2 regions of the Paenibacillus sp. SER-28 genome follow, and region 1 is predicted to be linked to the other one. Evidence: riboswitches for the same ligand, from Rfam matches in the RefSeq annotation. Region 1 holds a riboswitch; the other holds the start of a gene.

Region 1 (4,150 bases):
TTAGTGTACCCGTGGATGTTGATACGCTTAAATACCTGCAAACAGACGAAGTTGCTTTGAATTTGAAGGCAGGACAGCTGGCTAAGGTTACGGCTACAGCCACGTATAAGGATGAGTCGGAGAAGGATGTTTCCAAACCGGCTGTCTGGTCCTCGTCCAGAATTATTGTTGCGACCGTCAAAGACGGTAACATTAAGGCACAGGGCAAGGGTAAAGCTGTAATTACTGTGAAATATGCAGGTAAAATGACGAAGGTACAGGTAACCGTTCAGTAAAAAAGAGAGCAAGCATACGTCCAAGGACGATAGGCTTGCTCTTTTATTTTAAGGAGGCTACCGCTTATAATTTATGACTTATCCTTCTTGGTTGGTGTGTTGCGTGTAAGTGATTCGGTCAAACGCTTGCCAGTCGGCGTCTGGGCCAACCCGCCTTTGGCGGTCTCGCGGTGCTTCGACGGCATCGCACTGCCGACTTCAAGCATCACGTCAATGACTTCGTCAGACGGAATAGCGCTGCGCACACCCGCCAAAGCCATATCTGCTGCGGCAAGTGCAGTCACGGCTCCCAGCCCGTTGCGCACGATGCACGGGATCTCCACGAGTCCGGCGACGGGGTCGCAAATCAGGCCGAGCGTGTTCTTAAGGGCGAGACCCACGGCGTGAACAGCCTGTTCAGGCGTACCACCGCGCAGCTCGACCATAGCGCCAGCGGCCATCCCGATAGCTGAGCCAATCTCAGCCTGACAGCCTCCCTCCGCGCCAGAAATGAAGGAGTTGTTGGCGATCACGTAGCCAATGGCTCCAGCGGCGAATAGGCCGTTCACCATATGCTCATCATCCCAGCCGAACCGTTCCTGCGCACTGATGAATACACCAGGGATAACCCCACATGAGCCTGCGGTAGGCGTGGCGACAATGCGACCCATGGATGCATTAACCTCCGACACGGAGAGGGCATAAGCCATGGCGAGCGCGGAGGCATCACCGGAGCAGGTTTCCCCTGCCCGCAGATACTCGGCTAGGCGCTTGCCGTCACCGCCCGTCAATCCACTGCGGGATACGGTGTCTTGTGTCTGACCGCGATGAACGGCTTCCTTCATGACTTCATAATAATCAGACATTTGGCGAAAGATTTCTTCCTCCGTTGTATTCGTTTCTTGTACCTGCTCTTGAATCATCAAGCGGCCAATCGTGGTGGATTCTTCAGCGCATAAAGCGCTGATCTCATGCAGATGGCTAAACCGCATCGGATTCAGCTCCTTTTTTCAAATTAATCATCTTAATTTCATACATATGAGGTAAAGAACGCAGTTCCGCAATTAGTTCAGCTGGAGCAGAACTGTCCGTTTCAATGGCGGTGAGTGCTTCACCATCCCGGCCCTTGCGATCTACGTGCATATAGGCAATGTTAATGTGAGCCTCGCCCAGCGCTGAAGTTATCGCGCCCAATGTACCGGGCTTATCCGAGTGGAGAAGCACCAGCGTAGGCAGCTCCCCGGTCAGATTGACCCGGAATTCATTCAGTTGCTGGACATGGATGCTGCCGCCGCCGATGGAGGAGCCCAACAGTGTGCGCTGATCCTCGCCCTTCCACAGCTCGAAACGGACAGTGTTCGGATGAGGGGCGGGGAGTCCGCTGACGGCGAATTCCACGGCCATCCCGGCTTGTTCGGCCCACTGCTCGGCATCGGGAATCCGGTGATCGTCCGTATCGTAATTAAGCAGTCCTGCGATGAGCGCCAGATCTGTACCGTGTCCTTTATACGTATCGGCAAAGGAGCCGTATAATGTCATGCGGGCACGGTCAGGCTGCGCTCCGAGCCAGTGCCGGGCAACGCGTGCGAGTCGCACCGCGCCTGCGGTGTGTGAACTGGAAGGTCCGGTCATGGCCGGGCCGATAATGGAAAATACATCTTTGAAACGCATGGTGTGGCCCCCTGTATGTTCTAATACCATACTATATGGTATTTCCGCGTCTTTGCGCGTTTATGACGGTTCCTAATGCTGACGCGCAATGTGAGCACAAAAAAGGACAGGATAAGGAAGTTTCCCTTATCTCTGTCCTCGTTACCTGAGAGTTTCGTGCGGTGTTCTTACCGCCTTACCCCTTGGGTGGCTTGCGCTCTCTCCAGAGTTGCGTCAGATGACGATACATGGACCTGAGAGATTATCCGCCAGCCGGGTGCTGGCGTCTTGCTCCTTCGGTGCCGCCAGAGTGTAGGCTCCCTGGACAGACTCTCCCGTCATCTTCATTCGCGTATACCGTTCTACATGTCTTTCTTAGGGTAATGTATGCCGTGCTCGGTGTCAATCACAGGGTTCGATTTTTACATAAACAGGTGTGTTTCCAATAAAAAAGATTAAAATTTACATAATTATGGATGAAATCAGGAAGGAATTAGAAGATTGGCGGCTAATCTGATAAAGGACAAGTACATTTATGGAAAACATAGGAGGGATATTGACGTATGGTAAAAGGCTTGCGGTTCACAGGTTCACGCTTAAAAGGGATGCTGCATCTAGCAGCAATCGTATCACTGCTGATCGGGATCTTCGTACCATTCGGTCAGGTCAAGGCAGAGGGAGCATTGACAGTAGCCGAAGCACTTCAGGGCCAAAGCAGTGGAGGTACGGTGACGGTGGAAGGCTACATCGTCGGACATGCTACCGGATCGAAAACGACTAACTTTTCTTCTCCGTTCGCGAATGATTTTAACGTACTGATTGCCGATCAGGCAAATGAACGTAATACGTCTAATCTATTGGATGTACAGCTGACTTCAGCGTACAGAGGGCAATTTGGGCTGTCAGGCCATCCTGAGCTGATCGGCAGCAAAATTCGTGTGACGGGTACACTCGGCGCCTACAATAATTTTGGTGGAGTGAAAAGCCCAAGCGCTGTTGAACTGGTGAGCGGAAGCGAGCCGGGGGAACCAGGTGAACCTGGCAACCCGGGTCAACCCGGTACTACATTGCCGGATGGAAAAGGCAAAAAGGTGCTGTTCGATAATACGCACGCACAGACCGCTGGCGCAGCAGATTGGGTCATTGAAGGCGCCTTCTCCGACTTTGCCAATGGACTGCGTAATGTAGGCTTTACGGTAGACCAATTGAATCGTCCCATTCCTTTTACTTATGGAGAGCAGGCCATAACATATGACAAGCTGCGCCAATATGATGTGTTCATTATTGGTGAAGCGAATGTTGCCTTTAAGGCATCCGAGCAGGCTGCTCTGCTGCAATACGTGAATAACGGGGGGAGCGTCTTCTTCATCTCCGATCATTATAATGCGGACCGTAACAAAAACCGTTGGGATTCCTCCGAAGTTATGAATGGCTACCGTCGTGGAGCCTATACTAATCCGGCCAAAGGCATGACTGCAGAAGAAGCTGCATCACCTGCGATGCAAGGATTAACAAGCTCCGATTGGCTGGCGACCAACTTTGGTGTTCGTTTCCGTTATAATGCGCTTGGTGACGTGAATGCTACTGACATTGTAGCCGCAGATCAATCTTTCGGTATTACCAAGGGTGTGCGCTCGATTGCAATGCATGCAGGATCTACGCTGGCTATTATTGATCCTACCAAGGCTAAAGGCATTGCTTATATCCCTTCAGGCACGAACAAATGGGGGAATGCTGTAGACCAGGGAGTTTATAACGGCGGGGGCCGTGCAGAAGGGCCTTATGCCGCTATCTCCAAGGTAGGTCAAGGCAAGGCAGCGTTCATCGGTGATTCTTCCCCTGTAGAAGATGCTACACCGAAATATGTGCGTGAGGAAAACGGACAGTCGAAGAAGACATATGATGGTTTCGAGGAAGTGGATGATTCCACCTTCCTGGTGCAAACGGTCCAATGGCTTGCATGGAAGCAGGACTACACGAAATTGTCTGATGTGGCAGGTTTGACTCTGGATCAACCAACGAAGCTTCTGCCATTCGAGGAGCCTGCGGCTTCCACGGAACCGCAGGCTGAGCCTTGGTCTGCTCCGGCAGCAGGCTACAAATGGTATGATCCTAGAACGTTCAAGTCTGGCTCCTATGGAGCAGCTTCATAATTATCGCCAGAAGCTCAATGTGAGCTGGTATTAGTTAGTCGTTTGATCCCTGTAGAGGGATCAGGCGACTTTTTTTGTGATGAAAATTAACCT
Region 2 (4,150 bases), on a different contig from region 1:
CCCTGGCCGATTACAATATTAATGATGAGCAATTGGAAAAAATCGCAAACATTGCAGCCCGTGAAATGGAATACGGAGGCTTTGGTAATTATAAAAAGCTGAATCAAGAAGATATTTTAGCTATTTTGCGTGCATCGTTATAACATTCAAAAGGGAGTGTCCTCAAGCCTATGATGGCTGAGGGCACTCCCTTTTGGAATTTATGAATTAACCGTGTGTCCCTTTTCTTCTACTTGAATAGCTGCCCCTACATTGGCACCTGCAAGAATGCCCTTTTTCTTATTAGGATACAGAGAATCCATATAGTTTCGGGTTTCTGCAACTACGATTCCCGATAAGCCAAGCAGTGCAATCAGATTCGGGAAAGCCATCATTGCGTTAAAGATATCTGCCAGCAGCCAAATGGCTTCCAACTTGATGAACGCACCTCCTGCCACAAGTGCGATGAACAAATAACGGTATGGTTTAATCCATTTGACACCCAGTAAATATTCAACACAACGTTCCCCGTAGTAATTCCAGCCCAGTATCGTTGTGAATGCAAATAAAATAAGGCTAATCGTCACGAGTTCTGCACCAGCCGGAAAGGCACTGGAAAACGCATGCTGGGTCATCAGACCTCCATCGTCATTTCCACTCCATATTCCCGTAACCAGCAACGTAAATCCCGTCAGATTACAAATAATCATCGTATCGATAAATACGCCTGTCATGGATATCAACCCTTGTTCTGCAGGCCATTTCGTCTTAGCAGCAGCTGCTGCAATTGGCGCACTTCCCAAACCAGCTTCATTAGCAAAAATACCTCTGGCAACTCCACTTCGCATCGCCAACATAATCGTCGCTCCGGCAAATCCACCCGTTGCAGATGTGGTCGAGAAGGCCCCTTGTAATACTAAAGCAATCGCATGAGGAAGCTCTCCTGCAAACTTAAAGAGTACAATTAAGCAAACTACGATATAGAGCCCCGACATGAATGGAACAATCTTTGTGGATACCTTGGCAATACTTTTGAGTCCTCCAATCGTAACAACAGCCGTTAACACGGAAATAATGATCGCTGTAACTACCGTTGGCACTCCGAAGCTACTTTCCGTCGAAGAAACGATAGCCTTTACTTGCGGAAAAGTACCGATTCCAAATAGGGCTACAAGAACACCAGAAAAGGCAAACAACATCGCCAGCGGCTTGAAACGGCGGCCAAGCCCGTTTTCAATATAATACATCGGGCCACCCGAAAATTGTCCATTCCGGTCTTTAACACGGTATTTAACGGATAATAATCCTTCCGCATATTTGGTTGCCATCCCGAAAAAAGCTGCAACCAGCATCCAGAATAATGAACCGGGCCCACCCAGTTTGATCGCTGTTGCCACGCCGACGATACTTCCTGTACCTACAGTAGCTGCCAGTGCCGTACTCAATGCTCCGAAGCTGCTTACATCTCCGCTACCTTCGTCCGGCGCTTTACCAATTAGCTTGAGCGCCAAAGGCAATCGAATAACCTGGAGCAGCTTCAAACGGATCGTTAGCCACAACCCAGTGCCCATTACAAGAATAAGAAGCGGCGCTCCCCATATCCAGCTGTCAATCGTTTCTAATACATGTACCAAATTCATTTCAACCCGCTCCTCCAGCATATTAGAAAACAAAAAAGAGTCAAATCCGCTGATTCGACTCCTGGAGAGGTTAAAGGCACGAAAAAATACAACCATCTTGTGCAGGTTTCTACCTCTAATAGCTCATAAAAAAGCCTAGGGGCATTCCCTGTCACAGGTTATTCGCGTCTCTGTCCTTTTGCCTGAGAGTTTAAGCAGATGTTTTCTGCGGTGCACCTTCGGCGCCCAATTAAGGGTCTCTCCAGAGTTCTGTCCGTTTACGGTCCCCGCTTGTTGCTGTAACCAGCCTAAGCACCTGAGAGTTTTGCCCCTTCGGTCGGAACTTTCGTTCCATCTCCCGCAAACATCAACCAGACATATGAAATTTTTATTTATTATACAGAAAACTTTCAGCTTATTACAAGTGAAAAGTTTGTGAAGCCCTCTGAAATATTATTATTGTGTCTATCAAAAAAGCGGATACAGCAAATTTCATCCTTAGGATGTCCTCTGCTATACCCGCCCGAGACGATATGGAATTACAATTCTTCACCATTGGTTGCTATCACATTTTTATACCAGTTAAAAGAGTCCTTTTTGGAGCGTTCGAGCGTTCCGTTACCGTCATCATCCAGATCAACGTAAATAAATCCGTAGCGCTTGGACATTTCGGATGTAGACATGCTCACAAGGTCGATAGGGCCCCAGCTGGTGTAACCAACCAGATCAACACCGTCGGCAATCGCTTCCTTCATTTGGGCAATATGCTGACGCAAGTAATCAATGCGATACGTGTCATGCACAGAGCCGTCTTCTTCCACCTTATCATACGCACCCAAACCATTTTCCACGATGAACAGCGGCTTTTGATAGCGGTCATATAACGTGTTCAGCGTAACACGCAGGCCGATCGGATCGATCTGCCAGCCCCAGTCAGAGGACTGTAAATATGGATTTTTCACGCCACCAATCAGGTTTCCTGCTGCTTTCTCACCTTCTGGACCTGCAGATACGGTCAAGGTCATATAGTAGCTAAATGAGATAAAATCAACCGTGTTATTTTTCAATATTTCAGCATCGCCTGGTTCTGTGTGTATTACAACATTATTTTCTTCAAAATAGCGCTTCATGTAATTGGAATATTCCCCACGGGCATGCACATCCGTAAAGAAAAGGTTCATCTGATTTTCATGCTGGGCTTTCAGTATATCCTCTGGGTTACACGTATGTGGATAGCTTTCAATACGTGCCAGCATACAGCCGATTTGTGCGCCCGGGATGATCTCATGTCCCCGTTTGGTCGCCAGTGCACTAGCTACAAATTGATGATGCAATGCTTGATATATCGCTTGTTGTTTGTTTTCTACACGGTCAATAACCACACCGCCACCGGTGAACGGGCTCATGGTCATTACATTGATTTCATTAAAGGTCAGCCAGTATTTTACTTTATCCTTATAGCGTGTAAACACCGTTTCGGCATAATTTACGTAATGCTGTATGACTTCACGACCCAGCCAGCCATTATACTTCTGCGTCAGACCTAGCGGTGTTTCATAATGTGACAATGTTACCAGCGGTTCAATACCATACTTGCGCAGCTCATCAAATACATTGTCGTAGAATTGCAATCCTGCTTCATTCGGCTCGGCATCATAGCCATTCGGGAAAATCCGCGACCAGTAGATGGACATACGGAATACTTTAAAGCCCATTTCAGCGAACAATGCAACCTAACGATAACCGTTCTCCTTTGAAATGCATTGACAGATACCTTAGAATAGACGTAATGCCTTCATAAGCATCCTAATCGTTGTAACGCGTTTCATGTCAAGTATTTTTTCTTATGTGAGGAGAAGCACCATGTCGAATCTTGATCAAATTGCAAAACTGGCGGGCTTTTCCAAAGCTACGGTATCCAGAGTATTAAATCAGTCCCCCCATGTTAGTCACGAAACAAGAGCTAAGATTTTGAAAATCATGCAGGAATTAGATTATGTTCCTAATCGGAATGCCATTTCTCTATCCAAGGGTCAGACGCTTCAGATCGGTATCATTACTTCAACTATTAATGAAATTGTTCTCGCTTTTCTGGACAGCTTTGTGGAAGTAGCGGGCCAATATGAATTTCAAACCATTATTTATACTTCGGGAGAAGACAAAAAGAAAGAGCTTCAAGCCTTTGAGGATTTAAAAAGAAAAAGAGTCGATGCGCTGGTCATCATTTCCTGCGTGAATGACACTGATTTTTTGAGCACCTATTGCAAATATGGCCCGATCGTGTCGTGGCAACGAATGGAGCATACCGATATTCGCTCCGTCGCTATGGATCAGTATGAAGGATATATGTTAGCGCTCAAACATTTGATACAAAAAGGCTATACTCGTATAGCCAATGCTTTTGGCCGTCCGAGCAGTATTAATACCCATAGTAGACAACGAGCCTACGAACAGATCATGAGTGAGCACAATCTGCCAGTGTTGCAACACTGGAATCACTCTTCTATTTATAATATCCGTGATGGCGAACAGGTCGTACGGGATTTGTTACA

Evidence for each region. A riboswitch is a leader RNA that binds a small molecule or an ion and turns the genes downstream of it on or off. The one in region 1 is predicted to bind glycine.
Region 2: it holds a riboswitch for glycine, as region 1 does, so the genes downstream of both, ACUYLD_RS23270 (alanine/glycine:cation symporter family protein) here and sdaAB (L-serine ammonia-lyase, iron-sulfur-dependent subunit beta) in region 1, are expected to answer to the same signal.

What each region holds. Positions count from the first base shown of each region.
Region 1 covers NZ_JBRECM010000003.1:491,568-495,717, reverse strand. Annotated here, with positions in the region: gene ACUYLD_RS12455 (Ig-like domain-containing protein) at 1-275, shown strand, start outside; gene sdaAA (L-serine ammonia-lyase, iron-sulfur-dependent, subunit alpha) at 347-1,246, opposite strand; gene sdaAB (L-serine ammonia-lyase, iron-sulfur-dependent subunit beta) at 1,236-1,925, opposite strand; glycine riboswitch at 2,137-2,252, opposite strand; gene ACUYLD_RS12440 (DUF6359 domain-containing protein) at 2,468-4,057, shown strand.
Region 2 covers NZ_JBRECM010000014.1:64,873-69,022, forward strand. Annotated here, with positions in the region: gene ACUYLD_RS23265 (iron-containing alcohol dehydrogenase) at 1-143, shown strand, start outside; gene ACUYLD_RS23270 (alanine/glycine:cation symporter family protein) at 201-1,619, opposite strand; glycine riboswitch at 1,780-1,874, opposite strand; glycine riboswitch at 1,893-1,969, opposite strand; partial or broken gene ACUYLD_RS23275 (glycoside hydrolase family 1 protein) at 2,138-3,331, opposite strand; gene ACUYLD_RS23280 (LacI family DNA-binding transcriptional regulator) at 3,462-4,150, shown strand, end outside.